2 linked regions of the Thalassoroseus pseudoceratinae genome follow. The protein of the gene in region 2 interacts with the protein of the main gene of each other region in a pairwise test. Links are inferred from orthologs where the notes say so. Each region holds a gene or a part of one and is shown on either strand. Other genes may lie near its edges.

Evidence for each region.
Region 1: the proteins of G6R38_RS09815 (region 2) and rsfS interact in binary tests that used the Escherichia coli proteins (3 or more experiments, as listed by UniProt). The link is inferred for Thalassoroseus pseudoceratinae from one-to-one orthologs.

What each region holds. Positions count from the first base shown.
Region 1 is NZ_JAALXT010000004.1:512,447-516,242, forward strand. The notes cover bases 1-2,741. They hold rsfS (ribosome silencing factor), read right to left. Parts: upstream 1,712-2,741; coding sequence 1,289-1,711; downstream 1-1,288. Other genes in these bases: argS (arginine--tRNA ligase), read right to left, coding at 1-1,081; G6R38_RS16405 (sodium-translocating pyrophosphatase), read right to left, coding at 1,745-2,741. Outside these bases: more of G6R38_RS16405, read right to left, coding at 2,742-3,796. UniProt on the Escherichia coli protein: Functions as a ribosomal silencing factor. Interacts with ribosomal protein uL14 (rplN), blocking formation of intersubunit bridge B8.
Region 2 is NZ_JAALXT010000002.1:1,107,908-1,112,906, reverse strand. The notes cover bases 2,111-4,999. They hold G6R38_RS09815 (ATP-binding protein), read right to left. Parts: upstream 4,191-4,999; coding sequence 3,030-4,190; downstream 2,111-3,029. Other genes in these bases: G6R38_RS09810 (HEAT repeat domain-containing protein), read right to left, coding at 4,272-4,999; G6R38_RS09820 (hypothetical protein), read left to right, coding at 2,586-3,005; G6R38_RS09825 (DUF1559 domain-containing protein), read left to right, coding at 2,111-2,462. Also shown: G6R38_RS09830 (DUF5682 family protein), read right to left, coding at 1-1,338; more of G6R38_RS09825, read left to right, coding at 1,524-2,110.

The DNA of each region.
Region 1 (3,796 bases), on a different replicon or contig from region 2:
CACCTTTGCTTTCCGATGCAAGCCCCTTCGCTTCCAACGCTTCCACGACTTCGCCAAGCATCGGATCGTAGAAACTCTCACCGAGTGTGTGATCGAATGAAACTCCGAGTCGATCATAGACTTTTTGTAAAGCGGTAAGACACGCCGGAAGAAACTCATCCCAGAGTCTTCGATTCTCTTCATCACCACTGTGCAGTTTAGCAGTTTCGAGTCTTGCAAGCCGTGCGATATCCGGATGGTTGTCCGCAAGTTCTTTCAGTTCCGGATCGGCTTCAAACTTTTCGATCGACTGCTGGAGTGACTGCACAGCCTTCTCTTGCGAAGTGACACCTGCTCGTAGTTTCTTGAGTTTTTTCTTTGCTGACTTTTCTGCGGGGTCAGAGTTCGCTTCTGCGTCGGCGAGTTGTTGCTCGAATTCTTGCAATCGCTGCTTCGCACTAGGCAACTTTTCGTTGACGTTCTCGTGATAGTCGCTCAGTATATTGACGAGTCGATAAAGTCGCGCAAGTTCCGTTACCGCATCCGCTTTGTAGGCTTCCGGATTGAGGAAATTCTTATAGCCATAGATGATCATCCCGAACTGAGTGCCCCAGTCGCCGATGTGATTGTCGCTGATCACCTTGTGGCCTTGGAACGTCAGAATTTTGTACAAAGCCGCTCCGATCACACTGCTACGCAGGTGTCCGACGTGCATCGGCTTGGCGACATTGGGAGCCGAGTAATCAATGACAATCGTTTGCGGATTCGCAACGGGCTTCACACCCAAGCGATCATCATGAGTGACCGCGTTGACCTGTTCGGTCAGCCAGTCTGTGCGGAGTTTCAAATTGATGAAACCGGGGCCGGCAATCTCGGGAGTTTCGCACAAGTCCGAGACGTCCAGGTTCTCGACAATCTTCGCGGCGACATCGCGAGGTTTGTCCGAGAGTTTCTTGGCCAATGGCATGGCACAGTTCGCTTGATAGTCGCCGAATTGGGTATTCTGAGCCGGTCGCACGAGAGCGGCGTACTCAGCCGGATCGTCCGTTAGCGTGGCAAGTGCGGATTCAAAACGACGACGCAGTTCAGCAGAAATATTCATAGTCGGACCAAGCGACAATCCGTCGCGGTGTTCGGTGAAAGGAGAGAACAAATAAAAACGCCCTCCAACGTCTAGCGAGTGGAGAGCGTTCGTTCAAGGTCGGCTAGATCAGTTGACGTTTCGAGGTCGCAGGTTCTGTCGCCTGATCGCCCGTCAGCAATTGACGTGACGGACTGACCACAGGCAGAGAACCCTGTTCGTTAAAACCTATTCAACAGCACAGTTCTCGGAACTGGATTCTTCCAAAACGCTTTGCCAATCGATGCGCTTCGCGTCGGCCCACAACGACTCGAGGTCGTACATCTCTCGCGATTCTTCGGTGAAGACGTGCAAGATGATGTCGCCATAATCTTGCACGATCCAGGTGCTTTCGTCGTAACCTTCGCTGCCCCGCTTGGCAGTCCCAGACGTCCGCTGCAATTTGCTGACCTCGTCAGACAAGGCATGCATCTGCCGACGGTTCGTGCCAGTCGTGATGACGAAGTAATCGAAAATCGGTGTGATGCCGATCATTTCCAGCACCAGCGTGTCGCGACCACGCAAGTCTTCACAAATGCGTGCACACCGACAGGCTTGAATCAGAGACTGCTGTTGTTCGGCCGTGCGTTGTGTTTGAACTTGTTCGATCACGATTAATCTGGACTCCCAGTTTGCGGTAACGGTTTAGAAAATTCGCAGTGCACATTGCACGATGAAACCGGCGAAGACGACGGACACCATGCTCATCAATTTGATCAAAATGTTTAGGCTCGGGCCACTGGTGTCTTTGAAGGGGTCGCCCACGGTGTCGCCGACGACGGTTGCCTTGTGAGCTTCCGTCCCTTTCCCACCATGTGCACCAGCTTCAATGTACTTCTTGGCATTATCCCATGCCCCCCCGGCATTTGCCATCATAATTGCTACCGCGAAGCCGGAGGTCAATCCCCCCGCGAGCAAACCCATCACTCCGGGCACACCCAAAATCAGCCCAACAATGATCGGCACGCCGAATCCGATTGCCGACGGAACGATCATTTCACGCTGAGCGGCACGCGTACTAATAGCGACACACCGACTGTACTCCGGTTCGCTGGTTCCCTCCATGATCCCAGGAATCTCACGGAACTGGCGACGTACTTCCTCGACCATATCACTCGCAGACCGCCCCACCGCCTTCATCGTGAGTGAACAGAACACGAAGGCCAGCATCACACCGAGGAACATTCCCACCAACACCGCCGGATTCATCAGGGTTACGTTGTAGTACCGTACAAAGTCCGGCATTGTCGCGGTCGAGTTCTCGACGATGGCTTCGTTGGTCACCATCTCTTGGAGATTGGCACTGACAGTTTGACCAATCTCTGCGTTCTCAATCGCTTGAACGGATTCGCTGGGATTCCGACCGACCGGATAGAGCAAATAGGCATGGTTTTTCTCGCCATCGTTGAAGACAAGTACGTCACGATCGATTTTGAGTAGCGTGGCATTTGTTTCGCTTTCGCTGGCGACCACTTCGGACTTCACCGCCCACCGCTCGAAACCGATCCGAACTTCCTCCACATACGCTGCCAGCAAAGCCAACGCCGTCAGAGCCGCGGAACCAATCGCAAAGCCTTTCCCGGTGGCGGCGGTGGTGTTGCCGAGACTGTCGAGGGCGTCGGTGCGTTGTCGGACGGTTGGATCTTGATGACTCATCTCGGCATTGCCACCGGCGTTGTCGGCGATTGGCCCGTAGGCATCTGTCGCGAGTGTGATTCCGAGTGTGCTCAGCATTCCGACGGCTGCAATTGCCACGCCGTAAAGCCCTAAGGCAAACACGCGAGGGTCGGCATAATTGAAGTTAGTGGCGAATCCGAAGGCGAGCAGAATTGCCACGCCGACGGTCACAATCGGCACCCACACCGAATAAAACCCTTCAGCAACACCACCAATGATCACCGTTGCCGGACCAGTCACGGACTGATCGGCGATTCGTTTGGTCGGTGCGTATTCCTCGCTGGTGGAATACTCCGTCCACTTGCCGATCACCCACCCCGCGAGCAAACCGGTGACAATCGACCCGTAGACCCAGAACAGCCCCCACCCTTTCGGTAAGTTTTCACTGGCATCGGCGGCGTAAGTTAGGTTGTTGGAGGGCAGAACGAGTGTGATGATCACCAAAATCGCTGCCACAACCGCTACACCGATACTACTTCCATTGATTCCCTTCGCCAGAGCGCTGAGCAAATTGCGTTGGGTCGCCCCCTCTTCCGTGCGAACCAGGTAAATCCCGCCGATCGAAAGACCAATTCCGCACGCCGCCAACAACATTGGCAGCAAGAGCATCATGAACTGCATTTGCGATGAAACACCGTGGAACGCAGCCACACCGAGAGCGGCACTGGCGAGAATCGAACCGCAGTAGGATTCATATAGGTCGGCTCCCATCCCGGCAACATCTCCGACGTTGTCGCCCACATTATCTGCGATGGTGGCGGGGTTTCGTGGGTCGTCTTCGGGAATATTTGACTCGACTTTCCCAACGATATCCGCCCCCACATCAGCCGCTTTGGTGAAAATTCCACCGCCGACACGTGCGAACAACGCCTGAGCACTCGCCCCCATACCGAAGCACAGCATGGTCACGGTGATTTCCGCCAGCTCCATTTTCCAAATCCAATTCAGAAAACCGAACCATAGGCAAATGTCCAAGAGCCCTAATCCAACGACGATCAATCCCATCACCGCGCCGCTACG
Region 2 (4,999 bases):
GGTTAAGTTTTCACGGTGGGCGAGGTCCTCTCCGGCTTCTTGCGTGGCGTAAGGAATGCCACAGGCGAGCAGTCGCTCGAATGTCACGACACGAGCCCGGTCCAATGGACTTCGCAACGGGTCCAATCGCATCCGTTTTTGCTCGCCGATTCGCTTCGGTCCGGGAAGTTTCAGTTCTTCGAGCAGACCTTCAACATACGGAGCCAAACCGGATCGCGGTAGATCGACTGGCAGACTCCCGAAATGATTGCCAACCAGCACTTCTTCCATCGCAGCGGCGACCGCCCGACCGATCCCGAGTAGTTCCCCCCGCGTGAGACACGTTTGTACCGCCTCGATGAATTCGCCACGTCCCGGTGCCCACCAACCTCGCAAGCGAGCCAGATCGCGAGCCATTCGCAGCACTTCCTTGCCATCCGCAACATTAATGGGATGCTTCGCCGTTCGGAGCGCTCGGCAAACCTGAACGGTCAGTTCCGCCGTGCTTGCATCGAGTTCGTTCGGCGATGTGGCCGACCAAGCGTTTTGATGCCAAATCGGATCGCGAATGCCGGCGGGATACCCCGATCGTTCATCGAGTTGCCCGAAGGAATACGGAATGAGTGCCGTCGTGATTTCACTCGGGCTCTGTTGCAGTTCCGTTTCCAACGCAGCGGGTTCCGACCACAGCATCGGCTCGGGTAACAACGCCGGTGCGTGGTACGCTCCCACGATGACCACAACTCGTCCCGTTTCGTTCGCGATGCACTCCCGCATGTGAGCTTCGCGGCGTCGATCGTATTCCGATGCCGTGCCGTCGTTGACCCGCAACGCATAACCGAACAGCAATCCCGATCGGCGAATCGCCTCCGGTGTGGCCCCCATCGCTGGCGTTTCGACCATTCGTTCCCACAGCGTTCCGACGTCGCGAGTCTGTGTTTTCTGAAAGAGCCGTTCCAGCAACCCCTCCGCCTCGGAGACGGTTGGTTCGTGAACTTCATTCCGATGCTGAGCAATCGGCAAATCGCAGGGTTTCACAGGGACATCATTCCGCAATGCCCAGCGAACCGCCGCCAACTCTGGAGAAAAATCGGCGAACGGATAGAAGCACAAACCGAACGCGTTCGCCGCACACCCGGCGAGCGCCACCGGAGCGGTCGTCTCCTCATGTCCCAACCACGGCAACCACTCCGCGAACTCCATCGGCAATTCGATGAGCACACATTCCGGCTGAAACGCATCGAGCAAGTTCGGAATAGACCGCGACAGTGCCGCCGAGTGATGTCGCACACCGATCAAGAACGGTGACGAAGACTCAAGCAGCGGTTGAAACTCTGCGTTTACAAACATAGTGCTCATTGAACTCGATTAGTCGTTCGTTCCATTGAGTGGCTTTCTCAATTCGATCCCGACAAGAAGTTTGCCTCAAACATTAGTGTTTTTTCATGGTTGCTATTTCGATTATGAAAGGATACCGTGAAAGCGAGTTCACACGTTAGCTCTCGGCGTAGTGAGTTTCTAGGTTTTATACTGGATCGAGAGCTATGCAGAACCAACAGAATCCACGCGGATTTACGTTAATCGAATTGCTTGTCGTCATTGCGATTATCGCCATTCTGATTGCCTTATTGCTACCCGCGGTTCAACAGGCTCGTGAAGCCGCCCGACGGACTCAGTGCAATAACAATCTTAAGCAAATTGGCATTGCAATGCACAACTATCATGGAACGTTCGGATCGTTCCCGTACGGCGTCCGTGAGCACGGCGGTGTCGATTCCCTGAGCAGAGACACATGGTTTCATCGCTTGCTCCCATTTGTTGAGCAAGAGAATTTGTCAGAGGCCTATGAGACGGCGAACCCGCCGCATTGTTGGCACGTCGGAGATGACGTGAAATCCGTTCCGGTCGATGGGTTCATGTGTCCGTCCGACCCCGCAGGACCAGCTTTTGGTGGGGCCTCGACTGCAAACGGTTTCCAAGGCAACTATGTCGGCTGCACAGGGGATGCCCGGATGGTCCGCAGCAACAGCAGCGGTGGGAATTTCCGCGGATTATTCTGGGAGACCACCAATACAAGTAAGACTGCTCGTATCCGAGATATCATTGATGGAACGTCCAATACGCTGCTCGTCAGTGAAGTGATTATTCGAGGTCGAGCACCGAAATCGGGTGCGTGGGGAGCCGGCGGTGGATACTGGGGTGGTGGCACCGGGGGCGGCTATGGTTTCACCACGCTGGAAGCTCCGAACACGTCCGTCCCCGACATTCTGTACGGCTGCAAGAGTACGACATTCCCACGTTCACCCTGCACCTCCGTCACCAATTACAATGAGCCGCTGATCTCCGCACGCAGCTATCACCCTGGTGGTGTCCAAGCCGTGATGGCCGACGGTTCGACTCGGTTCATCACCGAAAGTATCGACATCGACACTTGGCACGCGATCGGAACACGTCAAGGGTCGGAAGTTGTGAGCGGACTCTAGATCACTCGTGTCGAGTCGAAGCATCTTTCAGTCAGCATTCGCTGAGTGATTGCCCTAACTGTGAAATGATTGATTGCGCTTGGATTCCGTAGGTTCCTTTGCTGAGAAAATCGAGTTAATTGGATGTTTCCCAACACGTTATTCAGAACCACGCTCTCGCTCGCTTTATTGATCATTCTTGGTTGTGGCTCTGCCCCTGAAGGCCCCGAAACGGTGTCTGTTTCAGGGGAGGTCACCTTCGATGGCGAGCCGGTGGAAAGCGGCGATATTATTTTTCGTCCCCAAACCGGTTCGGGGCGGTCGTATGCTGGCAAGATTGAGAATGGTAGTTATCAGTTCGAAGTCGAATCCGGCGAAAAACGCGTGGAAATTACCGCTCACAAAGGGAGTGGCCAGATGGACGATTCTAATCCAGATGAAGCGACCGAGATTCTGCACCAATATCTTCCGTCTCAATACAATGCCGACACGAATCTATCGGCAAGCGTCGGACAAGATGGCGAGAGTGGCTTGGACTTCGAATTGAAGTCGGACGGGACCTAATAGAACCGAGAATTGAGACAGGAATTATTGTTCTTCAAGTTCGCGGCGAAGTTCGAAGAGGCGTTTCCAGAGTCGGGAACCATCTTCGCTTCGTCGTTTGATGACACTATCCCAGTAGGCCAACAGTCGACCGCGATCTTGAGCCTCGTCCTTCAAGACGACTCCCAGTAGCAGACCGGGCAGCAGCGATAGCGGGTCTTGCTCTGACGGAAAGTATGCGGATTGACGCCCCATCGAGGTTGCAACTGCGACGGCTTCGGCGGTACTCATGACGGTACTCGGTTTCTCGACAGACCACCCTTCCGACGTGCGACCTTCTCGCAGATCGCGGAACGCAGTCACCAAGATGTCGAGGACGCCATCGTCGACCGCAAGGTCCACACCGCCGGTTTCCAGGTAGGTGGTCGCTTGCGATTTCACCAGCGCGACTTCTCGCTCGTGCGAGGAAATCGGCGGGATGACTTCAAAGTTGAACCGCCGTTTCAATGCGGCTGACATTTCCGAAACACCACGGTCACGCAAGTTCGCGGTTGCGATGATGTTGAACCCCGGTTTCGCGAACACACTCCCTGCGTCGCCGGAGAGTTCCGGCACCATCAACCGCCGTTCTGAGAGCAAGGAAATTAAGGCGTCCTGAACTTCCGGCAGACACCGAGTGACTTCTTCCACCCGCACCAAACGCCCTTCTTGCATGCCGATCATGATAGGCGATGGGACGAGTGCGGCTTCACTCGGACCTTGTGCCAGCAAGAGGGCGTAATTCCAGGCGTAGCGAAAATGATCTTCCGAGGCCCCGGCTGTTCCCTGAATGGTGAGATCGGCATTCCCGCTGACTGCGGCAGCGAGCAACTCCGAGAGCATCGACTTTGCGGTCCCCGGTTCACCGACGAGTAACAGTCCGCGTTCCCCGGCCAGTGTGACGACGCAACGTTCGATCGTGCTGCGTTCACCGACGAACTTCTCCGTGATGGCCAACGACTTCTCCACACCCTTCGGGGTACGAGTGCCCTTCGGCAACTTCAGCTTTTCGCCATCAGTTCCGCAAATGAATTCCACCACCCGCCGTGGCGACAATCGCCAACCTGCCGGTTTGGGAAGATCGTCAGCCTTGTCCAATGCTGCCAGAAATGCCAACTCATCGGCGAACCGAATTTCTGCGGGTGGGGATTGTCGATCGTCAGACATGAGCGGCTTCACTTCGAATGGGAGACGGGGTGAATCTGGCCCAAATCATACCAGCGTTCGCCCCTCATCCCAACCAGCCGGTCAAGTTTGATCCGACGAGGGACTCATCTGAACCCGACGGGCCGCGACGGCTTCCAAGGCGTGCCGGGCGAGTTCCAAATCGCCATCCTCAAAGACTTCGTTGATGACCGCTTCCGGGTCATCTGTCACAGCCATCAACGAATCGACCGCTTGGTTGATCAACACTTCTTGGACGCGAACCAAACCGAGTTTCAACACGCGAACCAAATGCGGAGCGGTTTCCTTTGCAGTCTGACCATATCTCCCGACAGCCCACGTCGCAGCGTTCACGACGCTCAAGTTTGCATCTTTCAAGACCTGAACCAACTCGGGCAGAACCATTTCCGGCTCACGTGCTGTCCCACCAATCGCGAATGCCGCCGCCTGTCTCACTGTTGGTTTCGGATCGGTCAACGCGAGCACGATTTCCTGGAAGTGTGGTTCCGCGGCCGGTCCTAACCGATCGAGTGTCGCCAACGCATCGGTCCGAACAATCGGATTATGATGTCGAAGGTTCTCCGCAACCAAATCGGAGAGCCGACGTTTTTCGTCTTCGTTCTCATTCGGCCAATCTTGAACGGCCCAAAGTGCCAACATCCGCCGACCGTCGGTACCGGATTTCAAATCGGCTTCCAATGCGGACAGTGATCGTGACGGTGTTGGGGAGTCCGGTGAAAACCATGCATCTCCGGTTTTCGTCAGATATTTCAAGCCGTCTACACACGTTGCTTCCGCGTCACGTCGAAGAT